Regions from separate parts of the Achromobacter sp. FW305-C-13 genome, predicted to be linked through region 2. Evidence: predicted binding sites of a transcription regulator. Region 2 holds the regulator's gene; each other region holds the start of a gene.
The links. The regulator HrcA, encoded in region 2, represses chaperone genes, less so after heat shock. The targets are predictions, from matches to a motif close to TTAGCACTCNNNNNNNNNGAGTGCTAA.
Positions count from the first base shown of each region.

Region 1: a site for HrcA is predicted at 8,444-8,470, ahead of groES (co-chaperone GroES). Genes of this name have one in related genera too.
Region 3: a site for HrcA is predicted at 6,700-6,726, ahead of rpoH (RNA polymerase sigma factor RpoH). Genes of this name have one in related genera too.

Region 1 covers NZ_JBYSYN010000002.1:914,904-925,544, reverse strand. The annotation lists gene AC3WMU_RS15675 (TnsB C-terminal domain-containing protein) at 1-1,520, opposite strand, end outside; gene AC3WMU_RS15670 (Tn7 transposase TnsA N-terminal domain-containing protein) at 1,477-2,142, opposite strand; gene AC3WMU_RS15665 (helix-turn-helix domain-containing protein) at 2,403-2,759, opposite strand; gene AC3WMU_RS15660 (hypothetical protein) at 3,342-3,647, shown strand; gene AC3WMU_RS15655 (hypothetical protein) at 4,185-6,593, shown strand; gene AC3WMU_RS15650 (lysozyme inhibitor LprI family protein) at 7,622-8,071, opposite strand; gene groES (co-chaperone GroES) at 8,527-8,814, shown strand; gene groL (chaperonin GroEL) at 8,852-10,492, shown strand.
Region 2 covers NZ_JBYSYN010000003.1:271,025-281,665, reverse strand. The annotation lists gene AC3WMU_RS20250 (hypothetical protein) at 110-346, opposite strand; gene hemH (ferrochelatase) at 336-1,460, opposite strand; gene hrcA (heat-inducible transcriptional repressor HrcA) at 1,506-2,510, opposite strand; gene AC3WMU_RS20235 (NAD kinase) at 2,654-3,553, shown strand; gene recN (DNA repair protein RecN) at 3,567-5,228, shown strand; gene fur (ferric iron uptake transcriptional regulator) at 5,378-5,797, opposite strand; gene AC3WMU_RS20220 (outer membrane protein assembly factor BamE) at 5,955-6,491, shown strand; gene dapB (4-hydroxy-tetrahydrodipicolinate reductase) at 6,511-7,302, shown strand; gene murB (UDP-N-acetylmuramate dehydrogenase) at 7,386-8,432, opposite strand; tRNA gene AC3WMU_RS20205 (tRNA-Gly) at 8,626-8,701, shown strand; gene AC3WMU_RS20200 (ankyrin repeat domain-containing protein) at 8,829-10,010, shown strand; gene AC3WMU_RS20195 (hypothetical protein) at 10,142-10,641, shown strand, end outside.
Region 3 covers NZ_JBYSYN010000004.1:581,994-592,634, reverse strand. The annotation lists gene AC3WMU_RS26270 (glutamate synthase-related protein) at 1-3,520, opposite strand, end outside; gene AC3WMU_RS26265 (hypothetical protein) at 3,935-4,693, opposite strand; gene fghA (S-formylglutathione hydrolase) at 4,926-5,792, shown strand; gene AC3WMU_RS26255 (hypothetical protein) at 5,892-6,581, shown strand; gene rpoH (RNA polymerase sigma factor RpoH) at 6,737-7,657, shown strand; gene AC3WMU_RS26245 (phosphodiesterase) at 7,975-8,766, opposite strand; gene AC3WMU_RS26240 (cation:proton antiporter) at 9,009-10,641, shown strand, end outside.

The DNA.
Region 1 (10,641 bases), on a different contig from region 2:
TCACCGAGTTCAACGCTGCGGTAGGGCAACCTAAAAAACTCCACACCGCCAGGCCCAACCGTCGTGATTTTCTGGAGCGCAGTCAGAAAGCGGAGTTCGTCTAAGTCGGGTACAAGCACCGGTGCGGGGTCGACTTCCAGACCCTCCTTAAGCCTGTCGATCGGCCGAACTAGTGTACGGTCAGGAATTTCAAAGGGGTGCACATCCACGACCCATTGGGTAATGATGGACGACAACTTGGAGAAGGTAATGCAAGCGTTCTTACTAGGATCGTTGGGTTCCTTCGCCACGCCTGGCTTGTGCGTCCTACCTTCGGGTGGAAGAAGTCTCATAACTTCCAGCATGTATCGTTCCACCGTTGGCTTGAACCAGGGGCGTCGGACAGGTCCAAACTCCAAGTCGCACCCGAGTACGTTTGCGATGCGCTTCAGTTGAGGAGACTGAAACGACAATGCGTTATCCACCACCAGACACTCCCACATACCTGGCGTGATCCACTCGTTTTTTAAGGGGATGCCCGCCACAATATCGTCCTTTAGCGTAAGCGCCATACGTATTGTCTTTGCCACGCGTCCCAGGCTTTCACCTTCGAAGCTGATATAGATCGCAAGTATGTAGTTCGTAAAGGAATCGATGATCATCGTAAACGTCGGACGACCTAGCGGAATGCACCTGTGGTCGTCAATGACGTGGATGTCCAAAATCGTGTGGTCCATTTCAACACGTTCCAGCGGGCGAGTTGCGTAAACGCCGCCGGTAGATCGACGCCACTTGTGTGCCGCATAAGTGGCGCCCTTACGGGCTCGATCTCTCTCGTACGCCGGAACGGTCTGACACAAGCGCCAGAATGATGTCCAGCTAATCGGCATATCAGCTTCGCGATCTAGGACTTTCAACTTGTTCTGATGGTCACCTAGATATATCTCGTACGTTTCACGCAGACTTCTCCCCCCCAGCTTGAAGTAGTGTGCGCGCATGCACTTCCACGCGACGCCAACGATCCACTCCGGCGTCCGGGATGGGCAATGGCGGAACGCCGTGCGCGGAATCAATGATGCGACGTTGTTGCCGCTATTCTCATAAGCCGTCATCCACCGGCAGACGGTCTTCATCGCTGGCGGATTCTTGTCTTCCAGCTTTTCCGCAGTCGCGCAGATCATTGCGGCCAGCTGAGTCGACCCAGCCGAACCTAGGCCGCGACGCCTCGCGGCTATCACGTAGTCTCTTTTGCGATTGAGAGCCCGCTCTTGCTCTACTGTAAGTCTCGAAAGCAAATGAGGGAGCGTCTCGCTAAGCTGCACTTTCGATAGCGACTCGTTTGCTGCACTCGAATCGCCTAGGATCAGCACCCGCCCTGCGCTGACCTCCTTTTGCAAAGCTGCGACTCCGTATGTCCTTCGGGCACCTGTAGCTACATCCTCGAGTTGTACTAAGGAGTTCCTCTCCAACAACCTATCAACCTCAAAATTTCGCTCATCAATCCTGAGGGCTAAGCCACGCTGAATAAGATGACGAGACATCACGCATCTCCTCAAAAGACCTGCATGAATAAATGTGGTCCAGGCTAAGGTCGGGCCGCAGAGCTAGCGCTTTCCGACCAATTGCGCCCAGAAGCTCGTGTGGGGCGAGACCAGTCTTCTCAACGAGCGTTGATAGCGAAATAGGAAAATTCAGCTTCGGAACCCAGCTGCGAACAGCGTCTGCATGCTGTCTGGCCGTCGTAGATATCGCTTGGCGCAGAATCCGAGCAGCACGTTTACGACGCTCACCGCGATCGATGTCGCGCTCAGTGCAAACAAGAAAGTGATAGCCCCGCTCCCGTAGGATTTCGCGGGCAGCGGTCAGCTTGTCGATATGTCTTGGCACGTGAACGTTAGGCTTCACTTCGACGACCAGTTGGGTCGAGTCAGCGAACGTCAGGAGTAGATCTGGGGTGTAGTGCAGCCCACCTGGCAGTACCAGCTTGAACGGTTGATCTTTGATTCGGACCAAACCGGGGCACAGCAGCGCAATACGAATAAAGCCCTGCTCTAACAGGCTCTCGTACTCGATCTGCTCATCTTGGAACCACGGGCAACTGATATAGCCAACGCGCCTATGTGGAGAGCGCGTCACTACCTTTCGGCCAGGCAGGAATGCCATTTCGAACCCCTTAGGCAGCGTTTATCCCCAGTTCAAGAAAAACTGTGAACGTAACTTGACCTCGCCGCACGAAGGAGAGAAACTGGAGGTGTCTAAGCCGCAGAGTCTCATTGCTTTGCGAAGCGCCGGTCATCTTTGAGGTGGTCGGCGTTTTACTTTTCTACATTTCGATCTCTCCCGGGTTCGAAGCACAGTTAGACTAAGTGCGCCGGCTTGTCATGTACGAGGGCGAAAGAAGAGGGCGGACTATTTCAGTTGGCCTAACTTTTATTGCTAACTGGGAAGACGGCTAATTGCACAGCCGTGAGCAGTTGTGGAGCAGCCATACGTCGTAGAAATTCTTCGAGTTTCTGCTCGCCATACCCGTTCATATGTTCAATGCCATCGACCGCCACGGACCAAATGGCGGCGTCCCACAATTGGTGGCGTTCCGATGCTGACGCCGAGAGCACGTCCGCGATGCGCATGATGTCCTCCCGCTTTGGAGGAAGGCGCCTGCCCCTCTCCATATGCGAAAGGTATGACGCATGGAACCCGAGATGCTGAGCCAACTCAGCGAGGGTCACTCCGTGCTGGGCGCGTAGCGCAGCCAGATTCCGTCCAAATATCCGCGACATAAGTGCTCGGCCAGAGAATGGTGCTTTCGACAGCGTAGCAAAAACTGGAGGCGGCGAATATTGTTTGATTAGCATGCGGATTCATTCTGGAAATTCGGTTTTGGGGAGTTCCTGCTGCAAAATTCAAAGGCCCCCTACGTCTAGCTCCTGCGCCTTTCGGCCTTTCAAAATGATGAACCAGGCTACGGGCTCATCTTGTTAATTCTCGGCGGTGGCCGCACTGCAGTAGAGGTAGCCTGCAAACATATCGATGCTTCTGAACTTCGAAGGCCTCACGTCAGCCCCTAGTAGCGACTTGGCTACGGCCGTCGCAATAGTGCGTCTGGCGGGAATACTTCATGCAACTCGCGCAGAGGTCGGGTCATGAAAAAAGCAATTCAACTCGGTACCGCCGTCCGCAGATCAGGATGAGCGCGCTCCGACCGGCACGGGACGTCGATCACACGCCTTCGACAGGTTCCTCTATGCTCGTCCACAGGAAATACGCATCCATCGCGTTCTATTCGGGTGCCTTGTCTCACTGACGCAATGAAATGCAACCCCATTAGGCATCAACGTCAACCACCCACCACAGGAGCACGTATGACTATCCTCTCGATGATGACCGCGGAAGAGCTTATGGAGCGTTTCGCCTGGCAGTTCAAGGCGGGATTTCGAATTTGTGGAAGCGTCCCTCCGTCGTGGAACGGCGTGCTTTTCGATCTCATGCTCGCAATTGAGAATCTTCTCGCCCCTGAAGAGCAAGAGCGATTCTGGTGGACCGACATCAAGGAGAAGCGAGGTGAGCTACGCGCCTACTATGTCAACGACAACGAGGAGGACAAAGAGTGGGAAGTTGCATCTCTCGTTGAACATGCCGAGAACCGCGTGGAGAAAATTATTCCTTAAAGCAGATGTACGAGCGCACCGCCGAGGGGCGAGCACCATCGCTCGATGCAGTGATCCAGCGCAGGAGCCGGGCAGCTCTAAGGACCAAAAAGCGATTCGACGGAATCCTAAGTTCTGCGGGGCGTGTGCCTCCTGCCATGCGACCGCTGTCGGCCAGAAGCGGACATTCGTGAACTTTGACTTGCTAACCTTTCGAACACGCTGATGAAGGCCGATGTGCTCCGACAGCACCTATGTACCCACGAAGAAGCCATAGGTTCGCTCCATATAGCGCTCGACGCATCATTTAGCTTGGAAGCGCCATCCAGGCCTCACAATCAAGGACCCATCCGCTTATGCTGACGCAGCACAGATTTGCATGTAGAAAGCGAACGACTAGGTTGACCAACGAACGCGGAATTTACCCACTAGGAAGCCACTCTCTCTCTGCCGTTGCGACAATAGCAAGTGGCAGTGATAATCGCCCGGGGCCTGAACACGCCTGTTAGGTTATGCTCGTTCAAATTATGAAATTTTCAATAAAAGAGGCTGTTAGTCTTGCAACTATACGAAGCGCTCAAACACGTCAAATCTGAAGAAGATGTCAAGGATCTGTACATCAAGGCCCTGGGCCTGAAATCGTATACCAAAGGCCTAATCGACATCCAAACCAAGGAAATTTGGTTCGAAGCCAAGGACACAGGCAAGCACAGCATCTACTCCCAGTTCACACAGTTGTTGCATTATGTCCAAGTGGCGTTGGACAAGGGCGAACACGTCCCGCCGTTCCTGGCTGTGATCGACACAGAGAAGGCGGCCGTTATGAAGTCCTCCGACGTCATCCCGTTCTTGGCGAAGAAATCGGTCAAGTGGGGCAAGTCGGCGTCCAAGTACACCCAGGAAGCATTGGAAGAAATCAGCGCGCATATCGGCACATATTTCGTGTCATTCCGTCTGGCCAGCAATGAGACTGAGTTCATTCAGACAATAAAAGCAGCCATCAAGTCTGGGGATATTATCCGGACTCAAATCACGCCGGACAACCTCAAGCAGGTGTTTGATAAGTGGGTTTCGTTCATAGGCAGAGAGATTGAAGGAGTCGCCGAGTCAGACTACACGCTGCTTTTCTACGCGGACGTGATGCACGACGGCACGGTGTCGACCTACAAGGGCTTACCTGCCAGCCTTGCCCAAGTAGACGGGCACCCGGCCTTCATCCTGGACGGCAAACTCCGCAAATTGGGCAACAAGGAGGGTTACCGGAGGTTCTGGGCTATCTATCACCGTCCACCAAAGGCGGAATACAGAGACTATTTATTGGAACGGCGGGACAGCCTGATTCCGCTTGATGAGCGCATGTTCAAAGGCGCGTATTACACCTCTTTATCCACTGTGGACAAGGCCTACGACCACCTTACGGGGGTACTTGGGCCAAACTGGCAGAAGAGCTACGTCGTGTGGGATATGTGCTGCGGCGTTGGCAACCTTGAGGTCAAGCACGCCAATCATCGCAACGTGTATATGAGCACATTGGATGAGGCAGACCTCGTCATGATGAAGTCCACTAAGACGTGCCCGGCGGCAACTAAGTTCCAGTACGACTACTTAAACGACGACATCGAAGAAGATGGGACGATTAACTATGAACTGACGAACAAGGTTCCAAAGGCACTGCGTGCCGCGATCGCCGAAGGCAAGAAGATCTTGGTGCTAATCAATCCCCCCTACGCTGAAGCCATGAATGCCATGGCTACTCGCGGGGATGGTGAGTCTTCCGCCAAAAAAAAGGTCGCAGCTACCAAAATGGGTACCACAATGAGCGGCTACGGGTACGCCGCTCGCGAGTTATTCGTGCAATTCTTAGTGCGCATCGCACGAGAGATTCCGAATGCCACTGTCGCTTGCTTTAGCAAGATGAAGCACATCGTTGCCCCAAACTTTGAGCCGTTCCGAGAGCACTGGAATGCAAATTACCTGGGCGGCTTCGTTATTCACAGCAAGGCATTCGAGGGCCTAAAAGGTGACTTTCCGATTGGCTTTTTAATATGGAAGATCTTTCCTCAAAACAAGGTGGCTACTAAGCTTTCCGAGGTGGCCACCGAAGTCATTGATAAGACAGCCAAGCCCATTGGGGCAAAAACGTTCCGCGTCGTAACGTCAGATCGCCTATTGGGCGAATGGATAACGCGAGCCAAGCCGAATAATACTCCCGCGCTTCCTCTAAGCAAGGCGATGACGCCCGCATCTGAAACGGCAAAAGACCTGCGAGGCCAGTGGTGGGCCGACGATGCGATAGGCGGACTTATTTCGCTCGGCTCGGATGTGCAACACAGCATGCAAACTGCGCTACTGTCATCAGGCTATTGCAGCGCAGGAGGATTATTGGTAACCCGAGCCAACGTTGACCAGGTCGCAGTGGTGTTTACTGTGCGCCGTATCGTCAAGCACACCTGGGTCAATGACCGTGATCAGTTCACAGCACCAAGCAAAAAGTTGACCGCTGAGTTTGCCAACGACTGTTTGATCTGGATGCTCTTCAACAACGGCAACCAAACCGTGGGGGCCGACGGAATTAATTGGCGTGGTAAGCAGTGGAGCCTCGTTAACCACTTTATCCCCTACCGCGAGGAAGAGGTCGGCGCTTCGGGCCCGTTCGAGTCAGACTTCATGTATAGGCACCTGACAGCAAAGAAGCTGTCTGCCGAAGCCAAAGAGGTGTTGGCCCAAGGACTTCCACTGTGGAGAGCTTTCTTCGCTGAGACGGACAGCTACAGCGTGCGAAAGCAGCTAATGCTGAATCGTGCCGACGCCGGTTGGCATCAAGTGCGCAATGCGCTGAAGCTGCGCAACTCTAGCGGCGACTTCTCGCCCATAAGTACGAAGGCTTTTGAAAAGGCTTACTTAGATTTGACCGCGAAGATTCGGCCCGGGGTCTATGAATTCGGTTTCCTGCAACTGGATGACTGACTGACCGAACGAAAGGCCCACTGACGTAGCTCTCCTCATCGGCAGATCTTTAACGCGGCTTTACAAGGGAAACCCAATTTACTCTCACCGCTATGACGGCTTCACCCACCTCGCCCCTGACTCGTTGGCCTTCTTGTTTTAGAAGCGATCGTTAAATTGCGGATGGTATTCCTTGCTAGGCTGGCCAGGTCGGCTTTCACCAAGTGCAGTGGGGTACAGAACTACGACGTACGAGCCGCTAGCGATGCCTAATCCTGCCATCGAGCGGACGGCTTCCAGCGTGCTTCGCACGCGTCCAGCCGCCGCTCATATTGAACCTTAGTGATTGTCTGCTGTGGGTCGGATGCGGTCGGTCGGCTCGAGGTACTTTCTGCCCAGGTTAAGGCCAAGGTCTCAAGTTGAATGAAATTCGACATCGGCCGCAGGCACAGATCCCCTACCCCCAACTTGAATGAACTTTTCGGTGCGAAATCCAAGTTGAATGAACTTTTCGGACAAGAAACCAAGTTGAATGAACCAAATAACAACCATGAGCCGAGCACCGTTCTACCGCCCTTTGCTCGCTGAATTTTGAACCTCGGGGGCCAAATCGGGCTTTAACCCGCGTGGACGGGACATCGACACATTTGTCAGCCGCCAACTTGCGTGAACCAAATCTCAAGTTGGATGAAATTCGACACCAGGAAAAGGCGCTGTCCGCCGTGCCGTCATGGTCAGCCGTGCTCAGGAACCAGCGTGTCTGGTTTGCGTTGTGCAAGTCAGTGAATGCCGCCAGGAAAGCGCCATAGCCATGCGCATCGCCCGGCGCATCCGCTGACGTCGAGTTGGGCGCCGTCCGAAGTACCGTCCAGCCGTGAGCGGCAAGATGATCCAGGAAGCGTTGTGGCTGCAATGTCATGTCGGTTTCCTCGGATCGGATGTCTGTGATATTGCAGTCTGACACCTTACTTTGGACACCTTATTTTGTTTCGGCCCCGACAGGATGCTTTTAAATAGCAAAATTCGACCACCCCGGAGGGCTTCGCGTATTACTTGCCTGCGGGGCCCAGCGCCTCTGCCCAGTTCTTTTTCATGGCAGCGATGCGGTCCACGTAGGCGGATTTCAGGCAGGCGGCGTCGGGGCAACGGTCGCGCACGGTGGTGCGCCATAGCGTCTGCTCTTTCGCTACAGGATCGCGCCATTCACCGGTTTCACCGTCACGGCCAGCGGTTTCGGCCTGAATCTTGTCGTAAAGCTCCTTCACCTGATCGTCCAGCTTGGACAATGATGGTTCGGCGCAGATTAGATGTTCGACATGGGTTTTCGCGGCCTTGCAGTCGAAGCCAGCGGCATAGGCCGCTTCGATCTGCAGGAAAGGAGCGCTGGCGAGGACCGCGCAGATTACAGCATGCAGGATCGCGTGTTTGCCTTGAGCGCTTTGCCGGCATCGGCCTTCCATGATGCCGGTCGGTATTGCCGTGAGAACGGGGTTGCGCACGTCCTTCACTCCTGAATAGTCTGCGGCCACGGATATGGTGGACCAAGTGGTCGATTTTCCCGTTTGTCGAAAGGTTGTGCAACTTTTGGCTCTCGTATGCCTTGAACCAGTGGCAGGCGCTCAAGCGCTACGTCGATGACGGCCGGCTTAAAGCGACATCACCCTAAGCGTGACACACAGAATTGGACCTCCAGAGGCGAAATGCGGCTGGAGGCCTCGCCAGTCCTTGTATATCGAAAATTCTCGATTCCCAAACTGGATGACGTAAATCCCAAGTTGGATGAATTTCGACATCGACACCAACCGGCGTACCCATCAAATATGTAACAGCCCGGCCTCCCCCCCTTGAAGCCCGGAACATCATCCCTATAATTAGCACTCGACACCGGTGAGTGCTAACAGCCCTCCCGGGGCTAACCGATCATTCACTTTTTTCAAGTAAACAGGAGTTCCTCATGGCCTTGCGTCCCCTGGGCGATCGCGTGATCGTCAAACGCCTCGAAAACGAGCGCAAGACTGCCTCGGGCATCGTCATCCCCGACAGCGCCGCAGAAAAGCCTGATCAAGGCGAAGTCGTGGCCGTCGGCCCCGGCAAGAAGACCGAAGACGGCAAGATTCTGCCGGTCGACCTGAAGGCTGGCGACAAGGTTCTGTTCGGCAAGTACGCCGGCCAGTCCGTGAAGGTTGATGGCGAAGAACTGCTCGTCATCCGCGAGGACGAAATCCTCGCCGTGGTTCAGTAAACCCCGCCTCAAACGAATTTTCGAAGGAAGCTAAGAAATGGCTGCCAAGCAAGTATTGTTCGGTGACGACGCCCGCGTGCGCATCGTCCGCGGCGTGAATGTTCTCGCCAACGCTGTTAAGACCACCCTGGGCCCCAAGGGTCGCAACGTCGTGCTGGAGCGCTCGTTCGGCGCCCCGACGGTGACCAAGGACGGCGTGTCCGTCGCCAAGGAAATCGAACTGAAGGACAAGTTCGAAAACATCGGCGCACAACTGGTCAAGGACGTTGCTTCCAAGACCTCCGACAACGCCGGTGACGGCACCACGACCGCCACCGTGCTGGCTCAAGCCATCGTCATGGAAGGCCTGAAGTACGTTGCCGCCGGTTTCAACCCGATCGACCTGAAGCGCGGCATCGACAAGGCTGTCGCCGCTGCCGTGGCTGAACTGAAGAAGCAATCCAAGCCGGTCACGACCAGCAAGGAAATCGCTCAAGTCGGTTCGATCTCGGCCAACAGCGATTCCTCCATCGGCCAGATCATCGCTGACGCGATGGACAAGGTCGGCAAGGAAGGCGTCATCACCGTCGAAGACGGCAAGTCGCTGGAAAACGAGCTGGACGTCGTCGAAGGCATGCAATTCGACCGCGGCTACCTGTCGCCCTACTTCATCAACAGCCCGGAAAAGCAAGTTGCCGTGCTGGAAGACCCGTTTGTCCTGATCTTCGACAAGAAGATCAGCAACATCCGTGACCTGCTGCCCGTGCTGGAACAAGTTGCCAAGTCGAGCCGTCCCCTGCTGATCATCGCAGAAGACGTCGAAGGCGAAGCGCTGGCCACCCTGGTTGTCAACAACATCCGTGGCATCCTGAAGACCACCGCCGTCAAGGCTCCGGGCTTCGGCGACCGCCGCAAGGCCATGCTGGAAGACATCGCCATCCTGACGGGCGGCACGGTGATCTCCGAAGAAACCGGCATGTCGCTGGAAAAGGCCGGCCTGGCTGAATTGGGCCAAGCCAAGCGCATCGAAGTGGGCAAGGAAAACACGACGATCATCGACGGCGCTGGCGACAGCAAGTCGATCGAGGCTCGCGTCAAGCAAGTCCGCATCCAGATCGAAGAAGCCACTTCCGACTACGACCGTGAAAAGCTGCAAGAACGCGTGGCCAAGCTGGCCGGCGGCGTTGCCGTGATTCGCGTTGGCGCTGCCACCGAAGTCGAAATGAAGGAAAAGAAGGCTCGCGTCGAAGACGCCCTGCACGCTACCCGCGCTGCAGTGGAAGAAGGCGTTGTGGCTGGCGGCGGTGTTGCACTGCTGCGCGCCAAGCAAGCCATCGCTGACCTGAAGGGCGACACGCCTGACCAGAACGCCGGTATCAAGCTGATCCTGCGTGCTGTGGAAGAGCCGCTGCGCACCATCGTCACGAACGCCGGCGAAGAAGCCAGCGTCGTGGTCAGCAACGTGCTGAACGGCAAGGGCAACTACGGCTACAACGCCGCAACCGGCGAGTACACCGACCTGGTTGAGCAAGGCGTGCTGGATCCCACCAAGGTGACCCGCACCGCCCTGCAAAACGCTGCCTCCGTCGCCAGCCTGCTGCTGACGGCTGAAGCCGCCGTGGTCGAACTGGCCGAAGACAAGCCCGCTGCCCCGGCCATGCCGGGTGGCATGGGCGGCATGGGCGGCATGGACTTCTAAGTCCCGCTTCCCTTGCAAGGCCTCCCCGGCTCACGCCGGGGAACGCAGTATCCTGAGAAACCCCCGGACCTTCGCCCCGGGGGTTTTTCTTTTGGCGTCGCCGGACGCCCACTGGCCGAATTACGCCCTGAGCGGTGCGAACACGTTTG
Region 2 (10,641 bases):
AAAGAATGGCTTTCGCAGACATGAATGGGGGCCAATACCCCTATTTCAAGCCCGGGAAAGCGAAATATTCCCTGACGGCGCCCGCCCGGGTCCCGGGCGGAGCGACCGCTTACTTCTTGTGGGGCTGCGCCGGCGCGACGGGGTCGCTGGCGGGGAAGCTTTCTTTCAGCGCGCGGTCGACGTGCGCGTCGTCGTCATCCGGTTCGGACCGGATTGCGATGGGGTCGCTGGCCGGAAAGGTCTCGGCCAGGGCTTCGTCCAGATCGTGCTCGACCTGATCCTCATCAACAGGGGTGGAAACCGTCCCCTTTTTTACTGCCTTACCGCTCTTGGGATCATGGTGCATGCGCCTTCTCCTTCAAGTCCGTGGGGGCCCGGGATGTCAGCGGCCAGCCCTGCAAGTTCCGTTCCACCATGCCGGCCAGGCCGGCAATCCAGGCCGGATCGTCATTCAAGGCGGGGATGTATCGGAACTGCGTGCCGCCTGCCTCGACAAACGCGTCGCGGCATTCCAGGCTGATCTCTTCCAGGGTTTCCAGACAGTCTGCCACAAATCCCGGACACACCACATCCACCTCCGTCACCCCCGAGGCCGCCAGCGCCTTGAGCGTAGGTTCGGTGTAGGGCTCCAGCCAGCGGGCAGTGCCGAAACGGCTCTGGAACGTCACTTCGATCTGTTCGCGGGGCAAGGACAGCCGCTGCGACAACAGGCGCGCCGATTCCATGCAATCGCGGTAATAGGGGTCGCCCAGCTCGATCGAATAGCGCGGCAGGCCGTGAAAGCTCATCACCAGCTTCTGCGGCTTGCCATGTTCGCGCCAAAAGGCTTCGATGCGCGCGGCCAGCGGATCCAGCCAGGCCGGGTCTTCATGGAAGCGCTTGGTAAAGCGCAGTTCGGGCTGGTCGCGCAGACGGGCGGCGTGACGGGTCACCGCGTCGACCACGGTGGCCGTGGTGCTGGCGGCGTACTGCGGATACAGCGGTACGGTCAGGATGCGCTCGCAGCCCGCGGCCCGCAGGCGCGTGATCGCGTCGGGGATCGACGGGTTGCCGTAGCGCATGCCCAATTCCACTACCGCGTCGATGCCCGCCGCGTGCAAAGCCGCGCGCACGCCATCGGCCTGGCGCTGGCTGTAGACCATCAGGGGCGAACCCTCTTTAAGCCACACCCCGGCATAGCGCGGCGCCAGCTTCTTGGGGCGCAAGGTCAGCACCAGCCCGTGCAGGATGGGCTTCCACAGGTAGCGGGGGATTTCGATCACACGGGGGTCGGACAGGAATTCGCCCAGGTATTTCTTGATGCCGGCCTTGTCCGGCGTGTCCGGGGTGCCCAGGTTCACCAGCAGCACGCCAACCTTGCCGGGCCCGCGCGGCGGCGGATCTTCATTGAAGGGGTCGTCCTGCTCGGTTTCCGGCAGATAGCGTTCAGGCCACAGGTACTTGAACAGACGAAGAAACACAAAAACTCCCCTTCCTCCGCAAGGAGGATGTAGCTTTGAATGGACCTACTGGTTGTGGCTGAGGGCGTTGGACAGCAAACGCGCCGTGATGTCCACGATGGGAATGACGCGCTCGTACGCCATGCGGGTGGGACCGATCACGCCCAGCGTGCCCACCACCTTGCCGTCCACGCCGTAGGGCGCGGTAATGACCGACACTTCTTCCATCGGCACCAGTTGCGAGTCGCCGCCGATGTAAATCTGCACTCCCTGCGCGCGGCTGGACACGTCCAGCAGCTGCAGCAGGTCGGTCTTCTTTTCGAACAGCGAGAACATCTTGCGCAACCGGTCCATGTCGGACGCGATGTCCGTCACGTCCAGCAGTTTGCGTTCGCCGGAAATGATCATGGCGTCGCCGTCTTCGGCGGCTTCGGCGCTGGCCTCCACCGCTGCCTGCATCAGGCGCGAGATGTCTTCGCGCAGTTGGGCAAGCTCGGTGGACAAGGTCTGGCGCACCGCATTGAAGGACTTGCCGGCGAAATGCATGTTGAAGAAATTGCCGGCTTCCAGCAATTCGGCTTCGACGTAATCGCGCTGCACGAACAGGATGCGGTTCTGAACGTCGCCGTCGGGCGTGACGATGATCAGCAGCACCCGCTTGTCGGACAGCCGGATGAATTCGATCTGGCGGAACACCTGGGCGCGCTTGGGCGTAAGCACCACGCCGGCGAACTGCGTCAGGTTAGACAGCAGCGCGGCCGCGGCATTGACGGCGCGGGTGGGTTCGGCGGCCGACAGCATTTCGCCCATGTTGTGCGGTTGCAGCTGATAGGACTGCACGGCCAGCAAGGAATCGACGAACATGCGATAGCCCCGCGGCGTGGGGACACGGCCGGCGGACGTATGCGGGCTATGGATCAGCCCCAGCTCTTCCAGGTCCGCCATCACATTGCGGATCGTGGCCGGGGACAAGTCGAAGACTTTCGATAGCGTCCGCGAGCCGACTGGCTGCCCATCGGCGATGTAGCGTTCTATCAACGCTTTCAGTAGTGCGCGTGCGCGGTCATCCATAACAGGTATTTTAGGGAATCTTTTCCACTTAAGGCGATTTTTGTCCCGCAAGCAGATATGCGGCCCCATATAATCGGCTAATCAGCCCCCCTCCGGGCGGGTTTCGGCTTTCTGGGTTTACCTTTTTCGATACGCACGCATCCATGCACTTTCCTACCGTCGCCCTGATCGGCAGATACCAGGACACCGGCCTGGACACACCGCTGAGAGCCCTTGCGCACGCGCTGACGCAAGCGGGCAGGCACGTGCTCATCGATGCCGATACCGCGCGTAATACCGGCCTGACCGAATACCCCGTTGCCACCCTCGAGGAAATCGGCCAGCGCGCGTCGCTGGCCGTCGTGATGGGCGGCGACGGCACCGTGCTGGGCGCGGGCCGCCACCTGGCGCCCTTCGGCGTGCCGCTCGTCGGCATCAACCACGGGCGGCTGGGCTTCATCACCGACATTCCGCTGCAAGACGCGCATGGCGCGCTGGCGCGCGTGCTCGAAGGCAGCTTCCAGATCGAAGAGCGCATGCTGCTGGAAGGCAGCGTGTGGCGCGGCGACCAGAAGATGTATTCCGCGTCGGCCTTGAACGACGTCGTGCTGAACCGCGCCGGGCGCGGCGGCATGATCGAAGTGCGCGTAGAGCTGGACGGTGCCTTCATGTACACGCAACGCGCCGACGGCCTGATCATCGCCACGCCCACGGGTTCCACCGCGTACGCCCTGTCGGCCAACGGCCCCATCCTGCACCCCGGCATGAACGCCATGGTGCTGGTCCCCGTCGCGCCGCAAACGCTGTCGAACCGCCCTATCGTCATCCCCGACACCGGCGTGCTGAACATGACCCTTACCGCCATGGGCCGGGTCGAGGTGGGCGCCAGCGTGCATTTCGACATGCAGACCTGGTCGGACCTGCAACCGGGCGACCGCATCGTCGTGCAGCGTGCGCCCTATACCATCCGCTTCGTGCACCCCGAGGGCTACAGCTTCTTTTCCACCCTGCGCCGCAAGCTGCACTGGAACCTGATGCCCCAAGCCACCGACAACGTAGAGTAGTAAGCGCCCCGACATGCTGCGCACCCTGCATATCCGCGACTTCGTCATCGTCGAACAGACCGAGATCCATTTCGGCGCCGGCTTCACCGTTTTCTCCGGCGAGACCGGCGCGGGCAAATCCATCCTGGTGGATGCGCTGGCGCTGACCCTGGGCGAACGCGGCGACGCCAGCATGCTGCGTGAAGGCGCGCCCCGCGCCGACATCACCGCCGTCTTCGACACGCCCAAGTCGCTGCACGCCTGGCTGGCCGAACGCGAGATCGACGCCGACGACGAACTGTCGTTGCGCCGCGTCATCGATGCGCAAGGCCGCAGCCGCGCCTATATCAACGGCACGCCCGCCACCGTGGCCCAGTTGCGCGAGCTGGGCGACAGCCTGGTCGACATCCACGGCCAGCATGCCCATCAAAGCCTGATGCGCCCCGATGCCCAGCGCGACCTGCTCGACGCCCATGGCGGCCACGGCGATCTGCGCCAGGCCGTCGGCCAGGCCTGGAAGCAATGGCGCGCGTTGGCGCGGCAGCTGGAAGCCGCGGAGAAAGACGCCGCCAGCCTGGCGACCGAGCGCGATCGTATCCAATGGCAGGTTCAAGAACTGGACCAGTTGGCGCTGGGCACGGACGAATGGGATTCGCTGCAATCCGAGCACACCCGGCTGTCGCATTCCCAATCCCTCCTGGACGGCGCCTCGCAGATCCTGGAAGCGCTGGACGGCGAAGGCGATTCCGCGCATCACCGCATCACGGCGGCCAACCACCGCATCCAGCAGATGCTGCGGCACGACCCCGGCCTGCAAGGCGTGCATGACGAACTGGAATCCGCCCGCATCGCGATCAGCGAAGCCGTATCCGACCTGAACAACTACGTCAGCCGCGTCGACCTGGACCCCAAGCGTCTGGCCGAGGTGGAGTCGCGCCTGGGCCTCGTGTTCGAGACCGCCCGCAAGTTCCGCGTCGAACCCGACGCCCTGTGCGAATTGCGTGACTCGCTGCACGCCGAACTGGCCGCGTTGCAGGCCGCGGGCGACATCGATGCCCTGCGCGCCCAATTCTCCGCCGCCCAGGTGCAATACGATGCGGTGGCCGCCAAACTCACCACTGCCCGCCGCAAGGTCGCGAAAGACCTGGGCAAACAGGTCACGCAGGCCATGCAGACGCTGGCCATGCAAGGCGGCAAGTTCGAGCCCACGCTGGCGGCGTGCGCACCGTCCGCGCACGGCAACGAGCAAGTTGAATTCCTGGTGGCCGGCCACGCCGGCACCACGCCCCGCCCTCTGGCCAAGGTCGCCTCAGGCGGCGAACTGTCGCGCATCTCGCTGGCGTTGTCCGTCATCGCCAGCCGCGCGGCCCGAGTGCCCACGCTGATTTTCGACGAAGTCGACAGCGGCGTCGGCGGCGCGGTGGCGGAATCGGTCGGCAAACTGCTGCGCGAACTGGGCGAACGCCATCAGGTGCTGTGCGTCACCCACCTGCCGCAGGTCGCCGCCTGCGGCAACAACCAGTTCCTCGTCAGCAAGACCGAATCGCGCGGCACCACGCGCTCCAGCATCGAAGAGCTGGACGCCCCTGCCCGTGTCGAAGAGATCGCCCGCATGCTGGGCGGGATCAAGCTCACCGCCACGACGCGCGAACACGCCCGAGAAATGCTGGAAGGCTTCGGCCAACCCGCCGCCTGATCGCTATCCGCCTTCGGATAACCCCCGTGGCCGTGCTCGGGGGGTTTTTATTTGCCGCCCAACAAAAAGCCCCTTCTGATTGAAGGGGCTTTGAGACTCACGAACCCGCGGCGAGCGCGGCCGTAGGCCGTGGGACGAACGCAGGCGGCTTAGCGGCCTTTCAGGCAGCTGCCGCAGATGCCGTACAGCACCATCGCGTGGCTTTCCAACGCGAAGCCGTTGTCCTTGGCGATCTTTTGCTGGCGCTTTTCGATGTCCGGATCCGAAAACTCCACCACCTTGCCGCAGTTCGTGCAGATCAGGTGATCGTGGTGATCGCCGTCATTGAGCTCGAACACGGCCTTGCCGCTGTCGAACTGGCTGCGGGCAAGAATACCGGCCTGTTCGAACTGGGTCAGCACGCGGTAGACAGTCGCCAGGCCGATTTCGACGTTTTCGCCGATCAAGGCGCGGTAGACGTCTTCGGCGCTGAGGTGCCGCTGGTCGGATTTACGGAAAATATCAAGAATTTTCAGGCGGGGAAAAGTCGCCTTCAAACCCATGTTCTTCAGTTCGCTTTGGTCGCTCATGGTGTAATCGCTCTCCGTCCGCGTTGGCATGGGCAAGGATGTGGGGCGCGCCGCGAGCCGGCTCCCCTGAATTCATGCCGCCCCGCGGAACTATCCTTATGAAACCTTTATGATAACGGTTTTGTCTGCTTCCAAATAATAGGGGCGCGTAGTGTCCATGATTGCACGAATTCCCTCCCGCTCGCTGAAGACCGGATTGGCCGTTGCCGCCCTGGCCGTCGCCCTTGCCGGTTGCACGGGAGACAAGTGGGGCTTCCCCTACAAGGCTGGCGTCCAGCAAGGTAACTGGATCACCCAGGAACAGGTCGCCCTGCTGCAACCCGGCATGACGCGCGAACAAGTGCGCTTCGCGCTGGGCAGCCCCACGCTGACCAGCGTGCTGCACGCCAATCGCTGGGACTACCCCTACTACTACAAGCCCGGCTACGGCGAAGCCCGCGAACGCAAGTTCACCGTCTGGTTCGAAAACGACCGGCTGACCCGTTGGGAAGGCGACAAGCAGCCTGACCTGCAACCCTATCAGCTGAACACGCCCAGCTCCACGGCCGACGAAAAGGCCGACAAGCGCCTGGACCAGGACGAAGCCCGGCTGAAGGAAGAAGCGGAACAGAAGAAGCGCGACTCGGCCGCCCCGGTCAGCCCGCTGAACCAGTACCCCGGCCAGCCCGGCAACTCGCCCGAGCCGCTCCGCTAACCCCCTAGGATTCTTTTACATGCGTATTGCAATTGCCGGCGCCAGCGGCCGTATGGGCCAGATGCTGATCGATGCCGTCCTCAAGTCCACCGGCCTGCAACTGACGGTTGCGCTGGACCGCAAGGGCTCCACCGCCCTGGGCCAGGATGCCGGCGCACCGCTCGGCCAACAGACGGGCGTGCTCCTCACCGATGACCTCGATGCGCTGGCCAAGGCCGACTGCCTGATCGACTTCACCCGCCCCGAAGGCACGCTCGAGCACTTGCAGGCCTGCGTCAAGCACGGCACGCGCGCCGTGATCGGCACCACCGGTTTCGATGACAACGGCCGCGCCGCCATCGACGTGGCCGCGCAGAAGATCGCCATCGTGTTCGCGCCTAACATGAGCGTCGGCGTCAACGCCACGCTCAAGCTGCTGGACATGGCGGCGCGCATCCTGAATTCCGGCTACGACGTCGAAGTGTTCGAAGCGCACCACCGCAACAAGGTCGACGCCCCCTCGGGCACCGCCTTGAAGATGGGCGAGACCATCGCATCGGCCTGGGACGTTGCCCTGCCGGACGTGGCCACCTGGAGCCGCCACGGCGACACCGGCGTACGCAAGCCCGGCACCATCGGCTTCTCGGTCCTGCGCGGCGGCGATATCGTGGGCGATCACACCGTGTCGTTCTGCGGCATCGGCGAGCGCATCGAAATCACGCACCGCTCGGCCAGCCGCGCCACCTACGCGGAAGGCGCGCTGCGCGCTGCGCGCTTCCTGGAAGACAAGCACAACGGCTTGTACGACATGCAATCGGTGCTGGGCCTTTAAGGTCCCGAAAATACAAAAAAAGGATCCCTCGGGATCCTTTTTTTTCGCCCGCGAGAGGCGGTCGGAGACGAAGCGTTGGCCGTTCAGACCACCACGGGCTCCGGCTCCAGCGTGACGCCATAGCGTTCGGCGACAGCCTGCTGGATCGCGTGCGCCAAGCCCATGATGTCCGCGGCATTCGCCCCGCCGCGGTTCACCAGCACCAGCGCCTGCCGATCGTGCACGCCAGCCGCGCCCAATGCCCGCCCCTTCCAGCCGCATTGATCGATCAGCCAGCCTGCGGCCAGCTTGTAGCGGCCGTCTGGTTGGGCGTACGACACGAGCCCCGGAAATTGCGTCACCAGGCTGTCGCGCACGCTAGCCGCCACGATGGGATTCTTGAAGAAGCTGCCCGCATTGCCGGTGACGGCGGGGTCGGGCAGCTTGGCGCGGCGGATCTCGCACACCGCATCGAAAATGTCGCGCGCCGTGGGCGTGCCTTGCGTCAGCCGCGCATGGCGCTGCAGGTCGGGATAGCCCAGCACCGGCCGCCAGGGCCGGGGCAACGCGAAACGCACGCTGACGATGATCCAGCGGCCCGGCGCGTCGTGCTTGAACGCGCTATCGCGGTAGGCAAAGCGGCAATCGGCTGCGCACATTTCAACCAACCGCCCCGCCGGCACATCCCAGGCAGTCAGGCTATGGAAGCGCTCTTCGAATTCCACGCCATAGGCGCCAATATTCTGAACGGGCGCTGCCCCCACCATCCCCGGAATCAACGCCAGGTTCTCCAAGCCGTCCCAGCCGTTGTGGACGCAGGTTTCCACGAAGCGGTGCCAGTTCTCGCCGCCCGCGGCCTCGACCAACCACGCGTCAGACCGCGCCTCCAGCAAGCGCACGCCCCTGAAAGCCACCTGCGCAACCAGGCCCGGCACCCGCTGGGGCAGTACCACATTGCTGCCGCCGCCTAGCACCAGGAGGGAGTCGGCTTGTCGTGCCAGCTCCGACAAGGCGGGCAATTGCGCAGGGTCGTCCAACGTGACGAACGCGTCGGCACGGGACGCCAACCCCAGCGTATTCAGACGGGTCAGGTCTTGGGCAGTGGGGATTAACGCAACAGGGGCGGCGCTGGAGGGGGCAGGATTTGACATGGGTGCTACTGGCTATGCTATAGTTTCTGTCTTCGCTCATATTACTTGATTGAGTGTTTGGGCCTGATGTTCAAGCAACATCATGCTCATGACAAACTCAAAAAAATCATGTAAGATGCGCGCCTTCTGATCGATAACCAAGTTGATCAGAGTGCATAAGAAAAAGGTTCTGGATCGTTTTTTCAGAATCCACGCGGGAGTAGCTCAGTTGGTAGAGCGCAACCTTGCCAAGGTTGAGGTCGCGAGTTCGAGACTCGTCTCCCGCTCCAATTCAGATTTGCAGCGTTTTACAGAAAATTCTGCGGATCATTAAAAAGGGCCTACGGGCCCTTTTTTCATGCCCGCTCGATATGCGTGCAGCAAGCATGGCCGCACATCCGCGGTACATTCCCGGGCATGCCGCACTCCCCTGCCCCCGCCTTCAATCCCTTGCTTGCCATCTTGTCCGGCCTGTCGCTCGTTGCGGGCGTGATCGCGGGCATTGCCGGCCTCGCCACGAACTCCTCAGGCGGCATGTTCCCGAACCTGGCCTTGGCACTGGGGTTGATGGGGCTCGGCCTGGGAAACGCCATATCGTTCCTATGCAACCTGCTGGCCTGGCGATTGGGCGCGCGCTTGCGGTGGCTGCGTATCGTGCTGATCATCCAGGCCCTGCCCACCATCGCCTTTGCCGCCGTCGCCTGCAAAGCCGTCTGGGACAACTGGCTGGACCGCCGCAGCCTCCAGCAACGCAGCGCCATCTGGAACGCAGTGCGTAGCGACGACGTCGCCGCCCTGACCTTGGCGCAGCAATCCTGCGCCGCGGCATGCCGCGAAGGAATCACCGACCAGGGCCTGCTGATGAACGCGACAATGGCACGCGCCCACCAAGTGGCCAGCCACCTGATCGCACAAGGCGCGACGGTCAGCGCCAGTCTGACCGCGCCCTCTATGGACCTGTACACCTGCGAAGGCCGGTACCTGCCGGCGCTTTCCGCCTTGAGCGTCGCGATCGCCAAGCGCGACGACGCGCTCGTGGCCTTGCTGCTGCCCGCAAGCGACATGTCGGCGCGGCGCGAGGCAATGTGGACAGCGGCCACACTCGATCGCCTGGACACCGTGAAGATGCTCGCCGCCAATGGCGTGCCGCTGACCTTGCGCGGCAAGACCCTGGACCAGAACGACACCCTGCTCGTGGCGGCCGCAGGCGGCGCCGCGACCACAGTCGGCAGATGGCTCATCGACACCCAGGGCTTGCCGGTAAATGCCGTCATCAACGGCGCAGACCCCTATCCCGGCACCGCGCCCATCACCGCCTTGTCCGATTTCATGCGCGATACGCAATCGCCGCGCACAGCCGAGTTCCTGCGCCTGCTGCGCGCGCATGGCGCGGATCTGGACGCCCGGCCTCGCAACGGCATCTCCGCGCTTGAGGAGGCCGTGCGCATAGGCAGAAAACCGGTCGCGACCCAACTGATCGATGCGGGCGCGAACCCAGCCCTTTTGCCGGCTGCGTCGCGAACGCGCCTGGCCGAGCTGCTGGCAGGCCCGGACGAGCCTGCATTTCCCAAGCGCCGGACCGATTGCGTTCCTCCCTGAGTTGCCGGATATCAAACCTTCGGCAGAGCCGGGCGCAGGCGCGAGCCCAACCTTCGCCCCGCTGGGCATAATCGATGGTCTTCCCGGCCGCGCGTGACACACCCTCGGCCAATCTCCAGGAGGCCTGCGCCATGAAGGCAATTAGCCGCGCGGTGTTGCTGCACCGCTTGAAAACCGCCAGCTACGCGATCGGTTCCGTCGTACTGATCAGCTGGGTCACTGATGCGCTGAACGAAGGGCTCATGTTCAAGCCGCTGCTGCGCTACTTCTACCCAGCCGCGGTCGAAAACTATTTGCACCCGTTCACCGACCGCCCCAGCCTGATGATCTGGCTGATGCCCTTGCTGTTGGCGCTGCTGCTGATGTTCGCCTCTTCGATGATGACGGTGCATCACTTCAAACGGCGCATCCTGTACCGGATGAGCCCTCCGATCGCATCTCCGAAACCGGACCACCTGATCACGCTTGCGACCGGCGACCCGGCGCTGCGCGACCTCCCCCGCACCGCCCGGCACCCCACGCTGCATGCACTGTACCGGCAAACCAGCGAACTGGCGCCGCTGGAAGCCGTTTGCGCCTCCGCGGACATCGCGTTGCACGCCCACGCCTTGCCCGATACCCGCGACATCCG
Region 3 (10,641 bases), on a different contig from region 2:
GCGGGGCGGTCGCGAAGCCGAATTCGTCGGCGCCCAGCAGCGCGCCGATGACGACGTCGCGGCCGGTCTTCATCTGGCCGTCGGCCTGCACGCGGATGCGGCTGCGCAGGCGGTTCAGCACCAGCGTCTGCTGCGTTTCGGCCAGGCCCAGTTCCCACGGCGTGCCCACGTGCTTGATGGACGACACCGGAGACGCGCCCGTGCCGCCGTCATGGCCGGCGATCACGACGTGGTCGGCCTTGGCCTTGGCGACACCGGCGGCGACCGTGCCCACGCCCACTTCGGACACGAGCTTGACCGACACCGAGGCCTTGGAATTCACGTTCTTCAGATCGTGGATCAGCTGGGCCAAGTCTTCGATCGAGTAGATGTCATGGTGCGGCGGGGGCGAAATCAGGCCCACGCCCGGCACAGAATAGCGCAGCTTGGCGATGTATTCCGACACCTTGTGGCCGGGCAACTGGCCGCCTTCGCCGGGCTTGGCGCCTTGCGCCATCTTGATCTGGATCTGGTCGGCCGACGACAGGTACTCGGCGGTCACGCCGAAACGGCCCGACGCCACCTGCTTGATCTTCGAGCGCAGCGAGTCGCCCTTCTTCAGCACGACGTCGGCTTCGATGCGGTCGGAACCCAGCAGCGAGGCCAGCGTGTCGCCGTCCTTGATGGTGCTCTTGCCTTCGCGCATTTCGGCGCGGTAGCGCAGCTCGTCTTCGCCGCCTTCGCCGGTGTTGGATTTGCCGCCGATGCGGTTCATGGCCACGGCCAGCACCGAGTGCGCTTCGGTCGAGATCGAACCCAGCGACATGGCGCCGGTGGCAAAGCGCTTGACGATGTCCTTGGCCGATTCGACGTCGTCCAGCGGGATGGCGCGCGACGGGTCGAAGCGGAACTCGAACAGGCCGCGCAGGGTCATGTGGCGACGGCTCTGGTCGTTGATGATCTGCGCGTATTCCTTATACGTGCGGTAGTTGTTGGCGCGCGAGGCGTGCTGCAGCTTGGCGATGGAATCCGGCGTCCACATGTGCTCTTCGCCGCGCACGCGGTAGGCGTATTCGCCGCCGGCGTCCAGATCGTTGGCCAGCACCGGGTCGGTGCTGAACGCCGCGCGGTGCTGGCGCAGCGCTTCTTCGGCCACCTGGAAGATGCCGATGCCTTCGATGTTGGACGAGGTGCCGGTGAAGTACTTGTTCACGAGGGCGCTTTGCAGGCCCACCGCTTCGAAGATCTGCGCGCCGGTGTAGGACATGTAGGTCGAGATGCCCATCTTGGACATGACCTTGTTCAAGCCCTTGCCGATCGCCTTGATGAAGTTCTTCACGGCCTTTTCGGGGTCATTCATCTTGCCCAGCGATTCCAGCGCCAGGTAGGGGTGAATGGCTTCGGCGCCGTAGCCGCCCAGCAGCGCGAAGTGGTGCACTTCGCGCGCCGAACCGGTCTCCACGACCAGGCCGGTGTTGGTGCGCAGGCCGGCGCGGATCAGGTGCTGGTGGACGGCGGAGGTTGCCAGCAGCGCGGGAATGGCCACGCGCTCGCTGTCGACCAGGCGGTCCGACACGATCAGGATGTTGTAGCCGCTTTGCACCGCATCGACGGCGCGCGCGCACAGCGCGGCCACGCGGGCTTCGATGCCCTCGGGGCCCCAGGCGGCGGGGTACGTGATGTCCAGTTCAAAGCTGCGGAACTTCTTGCCCGTGACCTGCTCGATGTCGCGGATCTGCGCCATGGCGGCGAAGTCCAGCACCGGCTGGGACACTTCCAGGCGCAGCGGCGGGTTGACGTTGTTGATGTCCAGCAGGTTGGGCTTGGGGCCGATGAACGACACCAGCGACATCACCAGCTGTTCGCGGATGGGGTCGATCGGCGGGTTCGTGACCTGGGCGAACAACTGGCGGAAGTAGTTGTAGAACGGCTTGGCGCGGTCCGACAACACGGCCAGCGGGGCGTCGTTGCCCATCGAGCCGATGACTTCCTCGCCGGTCGAGGCCATGGGTTCCAGGATGAACTTGTAGTCTTCCTGGGTCCAGCCGAAGGCCTGCTGGCGGTCCAGCAGCGACACGGCCGACTGCGTGGCGACCGCAACCTGGCGCGGCGCCGGCAGCGATTCCAGCTTGATCTGCAGGCGTTCGATCCACTGGCGGTACGGGCGGCTGTTGGCCAGCTGCAACTTGATCTCGGCGTCGTCGATGATGCGGCCCTGTTCCAGGTCGATCAGGAACATCTTGCCCGGTTGCAGGCGCCACTTCTTGACGATGCGGTTCTCGGGGATCGACAGCGTGCCGGCTTCCGAGGCCAGGATGACCATATCGTCATCGGTGACCAGGTAACGGGCGGGACGCAGGCCGTTGCGGTCCAGCGTGGCGCCGATCTGGCGGCCATCGGTGAACGCGACGGCGGCGGGGCCGTCCCACGGCTCCATCATGGCGGCGTGGTACTCGTAGAACGCGCGGCGCGACTCGTCCATCTGCGTGTGCTGCTCCCAGGCTTCCGGGATCATCATCATCATGGCGTGGGCCAGTGAATAGCCCGAATTCACCAGCAGTTCCAGGCAGTTGTCGAACGTGGCGGTGTCGGACTGGCCTTCGTAGACGATGGGGTACAGCTTCTTCAGGTCGTCGCCCAGCACGGCCGACTGCATCATGCCTTCACGGGCGCGCAGCCAGTTGAAGTTGCCCTTGACCGTGTTGATTTCGCCGTTGTGGGCGATCATGCGGTACGGGTGGGCCAGCGGCCAGGCGGGGAACGTGTTGGTCGAGAAGCGCTGGTGCACCAGCGCCAGGGCGGACACCGTGCGGGTGTCGGCCAGGTCGCGGTAGTAGCGGCCCACCTGGTCGGCCAGCAGCAGGCCCTTGTAGACCACGGTGCGCACCGAGGCCGACGGCACGAAGTATTCCTTGCCGTGGGCCAGATGCATGGCCTGGATGGCGTGGCTGGCGGTCTTGCGGATCACGTACAGCTTGCGTTCCAGCGCGTCGGGCACCATCACGTCGGCGCCACGGCCGATGAACAGTTGGCGGATGACGGGTTCGCAGTCGCGCACGGTGGGCGACATGGGCATGTCGACGTCCACCGGCACATTGCGCCAGCCCAGGACGACCTGGCCTTCGGCGCGCACGGAACGTTCCAGTTCCTGTTCGCAAGCCAGGCGCGAGGCGGTTTCCTTGGGCAGGAACACCATGGCCACGCCGTACTCGCCCGGAGGCGGCAGGATGATGCCTTGCTGGCTCAGTTCGTCGCGGTAGAGCGTGTCCGGGATCTGGATCAGGATGCCCGCGCCGTCGCCCATCAGCTTGTCTGCGCCGACCGCGCCGCGGTGGTCCAGGTTCTCCAGGATCTTCAGGCCTTGCTGGATGATCGCGTGGCTTTTCTTGCCCTTGATGTGCGCAACAAAACCGACGCCGCAGGCGTCATGCTCATTCTTGGGGTGGTACAGGCCCTGGGCCGAAGGCAGACCGATGCGGCTGGCATCGATGGGGGTCGCCTTGGCGGTGGGACAGGATTCGATCGGGGTAATTTGGGGCATGGCGCGCTCCGCAGTGGGCCTGCGTCGTAATGTTGCAGTGCAGGAGACGGACAATACCCCCGCTGCAAGTAGGGTGCAATAAGAACAAATAGGGTATGACCCTATTTATATTGATGCTCCATCATAGGGCATAAATATAGGGACATAACAACAGGCGCGCCGTTATTGGCTTGCCACGGAGGGGTGTCAGGCTCGGTCCAGTCGGACCTAGTGGAATCCCCAATTTTCGCCTCATTCGTCCCCATTTAAATGGGGTGTTTGGCTGCGAAATATCAAGCGCGCGATGTGGCGAAAAATGCACAGCCTCGTCCCGGCGGCGCTGAAAGACGACGCTGGAAAGAACTCCGCCAAAAAGAAAACCCGCCAAAAAGAAAACCCGCCAAAAAGAAACCCGCCATGAAGGCGGGTCGGTTGTCAGGAGGTTGTGGTCGGCGTGGATGTCGGCGGGGCGGCGGAGCCGGACTCGGCGTCCGCCGGGGCAGCCGGCTTCTTGCGCGGCCGGCCACGCTGGCCGGGTGCGACGCGCCGGCTGGCCGTATGGGCGAGGCTTGCGATGAAGCTTGCGCCACCCAGCGCCCATTGGCCCGAAACGGCTTGATCGATGCGCTGCGTTTCCTCGCGCGACAAACCGTCCTGCAGGCGTTTGCGGTAATTGGCCTGGCGGTCGAACGGGGTATTGCCGCACGCCCAGTAATCGGCGTGATCAGATTGCCACTGCGCGGGCGCCGCCGTCGTATTGCCGGTGTGGCTGGCCGCCGAGGACCAGGGCCACGAATCGGGATCTTGCGAGGCGCCGCTGCGCACCGGGTAGGTTTCCAGCCAGACCAGCGCGGGCAAGACCCATGCACCAGGTTCCAGCAGCGCGGATCGGTAGCGGCCCGCGAACACCCGGCCGCCGCGCAAACGCGCCGCCAGATTGCGGCCCAGCGTCTGCATCAGCCTGGGCAGGCCTTCTTCGTCGGCCGGTGTGGCCAGCAGCAGGATGCGGTCGTTGGCAAGCAGCCAGCCGTGAACCGAGACCCGATGGCGTTGGGCGGATTCGCCCAGCCACGTGGCCAGTTGGTTCAGGATATCGGCGGGCGCGGGCTGCGATGGCGCGGCCAGCGGCGAAATGAAGTTGGCCTGCACCAGTTGGGGCAGCCCGGGGGCGTACAGACGGGGCAGACGGGCCATAGTGTCAGGGCTTGCGTATCTGGAAGAACGGGTTGTCTTCGCTCACGGTATATAAATAGTGCCACGGTGGGCGCTGGTCAAGTCCCGTGATCACAATATGGGCACGGAATCGTTTCTTTTTTTACCGCCGGGCCCGTATGAGGGGCAGGTTAACATTTGGCGACGGAACGTCGTACCGTGGATATACCCTAACCCGCAGACGTTTTTTTCACCCCCTGACCGGAGAAAATCCATGCCTGTGGCCTTGAAACTCATTTCCCAACATCGGTGCTTTGGCGGCACGCAGCGCTACTACCGCCATGACTCCGCCGCCATCGGCCTGCCCATGCGTTTTTCGGTCTACGTGCCGCCGCAAGCCGAGCATGGCCCGGTGCCGGTGCTGTTCTATCTGGCCGGGCTGACCTGCACGGAAGAGACCTTCATGATCAAGGCAGGCGCCCAGCGCCTGGCGGCCGAACTGGGCGTCATGCTGGTTGCGCCCGACACCAGCCCGCGCGGCGCGAATGTGCCCGGCGAAGACGAAAGCTGGGATCTGGGCACGGGCGCCGGTTTCTACGTGGACGCCACCACGCCCGCCTGGCGCGACCACTACCGCATGTACAGCTACGTCACTGACGAACTGCATGGCATCGTCACCGGCGGCTCCCTGCCCGGCGACGCGTCGCGCACGGGCATTTTCGGCCACTCCATGGGCGGCCACGGCGCGCTGGTGCTGGCGCTGCGCAACCCCGGCAAGTTCCGGTCGGTGTCGGCGTTTGCACCCATTGCCGCGCCCAGCCTGTGCCCGTGGGGCAAAAAAGCGTTCGGCGCCTATCTGGGCGACAACGTCCAGGACTGGGCCGCGTACGACGCGTCTGCCCTGATGCGCGGTCTGACCCGCCCCTTCCCCGACGGCATCCTGATCGACCAAGGCGAATCAGACCAATTCCTGGCCGAGCAGTTGTATCCCGACGTATTCGAGGCGGCCTGCGCCGCCGCCGATCAGCCGCTGACACTGCGCCGCCAGGCCGGTTACGACCATGGCTACTACTTCATCTCGACCTATATCGAGGATCACATCCGGTTTCACGTCGAACGGCTTGGAAAACCGGCAGCCTGAAAACGCGCTTCTATACTGGGGAGCCTGCCGCGGCAGGCTCGGGGCGCCCTGCGCGCGCCGGGCTGGGACCCGCGGTTTCCTTGAATAGGAACGCCTGATTTGATCAACGGTATCGCTCCCTTCGTCTGGATCCTTCTGGGCGCCGTCGTCGTCCTGCTGCCGGGCCTGGCCATGCTGCTGGGCCGGGGCGGCCCCCGCGACGAACGCGGCCGCAAGATGTTCCAGTTCCGGCCGGTGCGGCGCCTGTTCGGCCTGATGCTGGTGTTGCTGGGATGCGTGTCGGGGTTGCTGGCGCTGTCGCTGGTCCAGTTCTTCCGCCTGACCACGGACGAATCCGTGGCCCGCATCGAGGTGCGCCAGCAGGCCGAAGGCCAGTTCCAGGTCACGGCCACGGCGCCGGGCATCAGCCCCAAGCAATACGTGCTGTACGGCGACCAGTGGCAGATCGACGCCCGGGTCGTGCGCTGGAAACTGCCCGCGCTGATGGCCGGCGTGCCGCCGCTGTACCGTCTGGAGCGCTTGTCAGGACGCTATAGCGATACGGCGCGCGAGGCGTCGGCGACCCGCTCGGTCCATGCGCTGGATGACTGGCCGGCGCCCGACCTGGGCTCCTTGAAGAAAAGTTTTCCGAACTGGTTCCCCTTTGTCGATGTCCAATTTGGAAGCGGGGCCTACATGCCGCTGTTCGATGGCGCGAAATACCAGGTGTTCATGGACCCCCGCGGCGCCCTGTTCGTCCGCCCGGACGGCGAAGCGACCGCAGAAGGCCTGAAGCGCCTGGGTTGGTAGGGCCGTCGCACAGGCACCCACAGGCTGCCCACGCCTGAGGTGTCGTGCAAATGGACGAGCAAAAAATAAACAGGGACACAATGTCCCGGTGAAACTTTGACGCACCGCAATAGTCGAATTAGCACTCCCTTTACTAGAGTGCTAACATCGAATCCATGTCGTTACCCCTTCGCTTTCCGGAGACCCCCGCTATGAAACAACCCAGTACCTCGTTGGCCGCTTCCGGCAACGCCCTGGCGTTGGCCATTGCCAATCCGGGCGCACTTGGCACGATCGACGCGTATATCTCTTCGGTCAACCGCCTGCCGGTCCTGTCCGCCGAGCGTGAAACCGAGCTGGGCCGCCGCCTGCGTGACCAGGAAGACCTGGGCGCGGCGCGCGAGCTGATTCTGTCTCACCTGCGCCTGGTGGTGTCGGTTGCTCGCCAGTATCTCGGATATGGCTTGCCGCACGCCGACCTGATCCAGGAAGGCAACGTCGGCCTGATGAAGGCCGTGAAGCGTTTCGACCCCGAGCGCGGCGTGCGCCTGGTGTCGTTCGCCGTGCACTGGATCAAGGCTGAAATCCACGAATACATCATCCGCAACTGGCGCCTGGTCAAGGTGGCTACCACCAAGGCTCAACGCAAGCTGTTCTTCAACCTGCGCAGCATGCGCCCCGATGGCCAGACGCTGGACCCGGAACAGGTCGATCACATCGCGCGCGAACTGAACGTGCGCCGCGAAGACGTGAGCGAAATGGAAGTGCGCCTGTCCGGCCGCGACATGTCGCTGGAAAACCAGGACGACGACGACGATAGCTATGCGCCCATCGCCTACCTGTCCGACGACGGCCGCCAGGAACCCACGCGGGTGCTGGAACGCGCTGCGCGCGACGAGTTGCAGAGCACGGGGCTGAATACCGCGTTGGAAGCGCTGGATGCCCGTTCGCGCCGTATCGTCGAGGCCCGCTGGCTGCAGGACGACGGCGGCGCCACGCTGCACGAACTGGCGCAGGAATTCGGCGTGTCGGCCGAACGCATCCGCCAGATCGAAGCCGCTGCCTTGAAGAAGATGCGCGGCAACCTGGCCGCCTGATCCGCCGGGTTCTACCCGCTGCATCAATCAGCAAGAAGGGCCGCGCAAGCGGCCCTTTTCTTTGCACGCGACCGCCAGGGCATGTTGCGGCGGCAAAGGCGCCACAATCGATCAATAAATTGATACAAATTTGGCCCTTAATTTTGCGTGATTGCAGAAACTTAATGGGGATCGCGCCGACTAACTTCATGTAGACCGCGAACTTCGGTTAGCAGTCTTGTCATCCGTCTCGGCTTCTCCTCTTTCCCCTCCCCTATGAGACGGATGCTTGCGGGGCACCATGCATATCTTGGTGCCCCGTTTTTTATGCCCGCTCGTTATGCGGCTTGCGCGTCGTCCGGCGCCAGCGCCGTATGCCACAGTGCGTCCTGCACGCGACGCACGCCGGTGGCCATCGACCCGTCTTCATAGAGTTTGATCCAGCGGTAGCCGGGCGCCATGTTGTCGACCACGTGCTTGCCGTCGCGGATGCTGAACTGAAAGCAGGTCGACGGCGTGGCCAGCATGCGCAGGTTGTGGCGGCGGCGGTCGAACTCATGATGCACATGTCCCCACAGCAGCACGCGCGCCTGCGGAAAGCGGGCCAGGCGCTTGAACAGCGCCTGCGGATTGTCGATCATCATCGAGTCATGCCAGTGGCTGTCTATCTGCATCGGGTTGTGATGCATCGCGACCAGGGTGTGGCGGCCGGGCGCGTCCGCCAGGGCGGCCTCAAGCAGGTCCAGCTGGCTGTCGGGCAAGTGGCCGGCATTGGAGCCGGGTACCGTGGTGTCCAGCGCCACGACGCGCCAGGCGCCGACGTCGGTTACCGGCGCCGACCATTGCGGCAATTCCTGTCGCAGCACGGCCGGCTGGTCGTGATTGCCCGGCAGGCAGCGGATCTGCGCGCGGGCCAATGCCTCGGACTCGCCCAGGATGGCGGCAAAGCGCCGGTAAGAAGCCGCTTCCCCGTCTTGCGACAGGTCGCCCGTGGCCATCAACAGGTCGGGGTGCTTGCTGTCGGCCTCGATCTGGCGCAGCACGGCGCGCAGGCTCGCATCGGTATTGACGCCCAGCATCGCGGTGTCGGGTTCGCCGAACAAATGGCTGTCGGTCAGCTGGACGAGCATGGCGGGCGCGTGTTGGCGCCGGGCCAGGGAATGGACGCGGGGCAAGTGCCGCTCCTGCGAAGTGGATACCGTTTGCACATTACCTAAAAAACAGGGCGTGGCGCATATTTCTTGCCCGGTTCGGGGTAACGAAACGTGCGTTCTTCATGATTCTCCTTCGTTTGCCGGCAGGAGCCTGGGAAAAAAGCCGCTATTCTTGGGGAACTTCACACACGCTTCATGATCGGGACGCGGCGCTATCCATGGATGTAGGTTTTCTTGTTTTCGGCTTGGCCGGTTTGCTCACACTGGTCTGCTTCATGCCACCGCTGGCCGGCCGCCTCAAGCTGCCGTACTCGGTGCTGCTGGCTATCGTCGGCTGTCTGCTGGGCATCATCATTCACGTGCACGGCTGGGCGCCCAGCTGGATCGGCGACTTCCTCGATTCGCTGGAACGCTTCGAGATCTCGTCTGAAACCTTCCTGATGGTCTTCCTGCCGGTGCTGCTGTTCGAGACGGCGCTGTCGATGAATGTGCGCCGCCTGATGGACGACATCGGCCCCATCCTGATGATGGCCATCGTGGCCGTGGTGGTATGTACAGTGGTGGTCGGGGTGACGCTGGACGCGATCTCGCCCTACGGCCTGGTGGTCTGCCTGCTCCTGGGCGCCATCGTCGCCACGACCGACCCGGTCGCGGTGGTGGGCATCTTCCGCGAAGTCGGCGCGCCCAAGCGGCTGACGACGCTGGTCGAAGGCGAAAGCCTGTTCAACGACGCGGCGTCCATCGCCTTGTACTCCGTGCTGCTGGCCGTGCTGAGCGGCCACGGCGAACTGACCGTCAGCGGCATCTTCAACGACTTCATCGTGCACTTCATCGGGGGCGGCCTGGCCGGCTTTGCGATGGGGCGGCTGGCCTGCTTTCTGTTCGCGTGGCTGCGCGGCTTTCCCACGGCCGAGATCACGCTCACCCTGACGCTGGCCTACCTGTCCTTCTTCATTTCCGAGCACTACCTGAACGTGTCGGGCGTGGTCGCCACCGTGATCGCGGGCCTGGTCGTGGGGTCGACGGGCCGCACGCGCATGTCGCCCACCACCTTCGAATACCTGTCCAGCGCCTGGGAACAGTTCGGGTTCTGGGCTAATTCGCTGATTTTCCTGTTCGCGGCCATGCTGATTCCCAAGCTGATGGCCGCCGCCGATTGGCAGGAACTGGTGCTGGTGGCCGTGGTGTTCGTCGCGACGCTGATCGCGCGCGCCATCGTGGTGTTCGGCCTGCTGCCGCTGCTGGGGCTGACCCGGCTGGGCACCAAGGTCAGTAACCCGTACAAGGTGGTGATGCTGTGGGGCGGACTGCGCGGGGCCGTGTCGCTGGCGCTGGCGCTGGCGGTCACGGAGCAGACCGGGGTGCCTGAAGAGGCGCGCCAGTTCATCGCCGTGGCCACGACCAGCTACGTGTTGCTTACCCTGTTCATCAACGGTATCAGCCTGCGGCCGCTGATTCGCATGCTGGGCCTGAATCAGCTGTCGTCGGTGGAACGCACCATCCGCAACCAGGCCTTGGCCGTGGCGCTGGAAGACCTGCAAGGCAAGACCGACGAAGTGGCCAAGACCGAGCACATCGGCACCGAGGTCCGTGACCGCATCCGCGCCGTGTTCGACGCCAGCCTGACCAGCGTGCATGACGGCCAGGTCGGCCAGATGAGCGACGAGCAGCGCGTGGCTGTGGGCCTGGCCATCGTGGCCCAGCGCGAAGAGGAAATGTTCTTCGACATTTTGAAAGCGCAGATCGTGGACTGGCGCATGGCCGAGGCCCTGCTGGCGCGGGCCGAACGGCTGGAGGACGCCATCCGCCTGGGCGGCGTGCCCGGCTTTGAACGCGCCATCGTGGCGGACG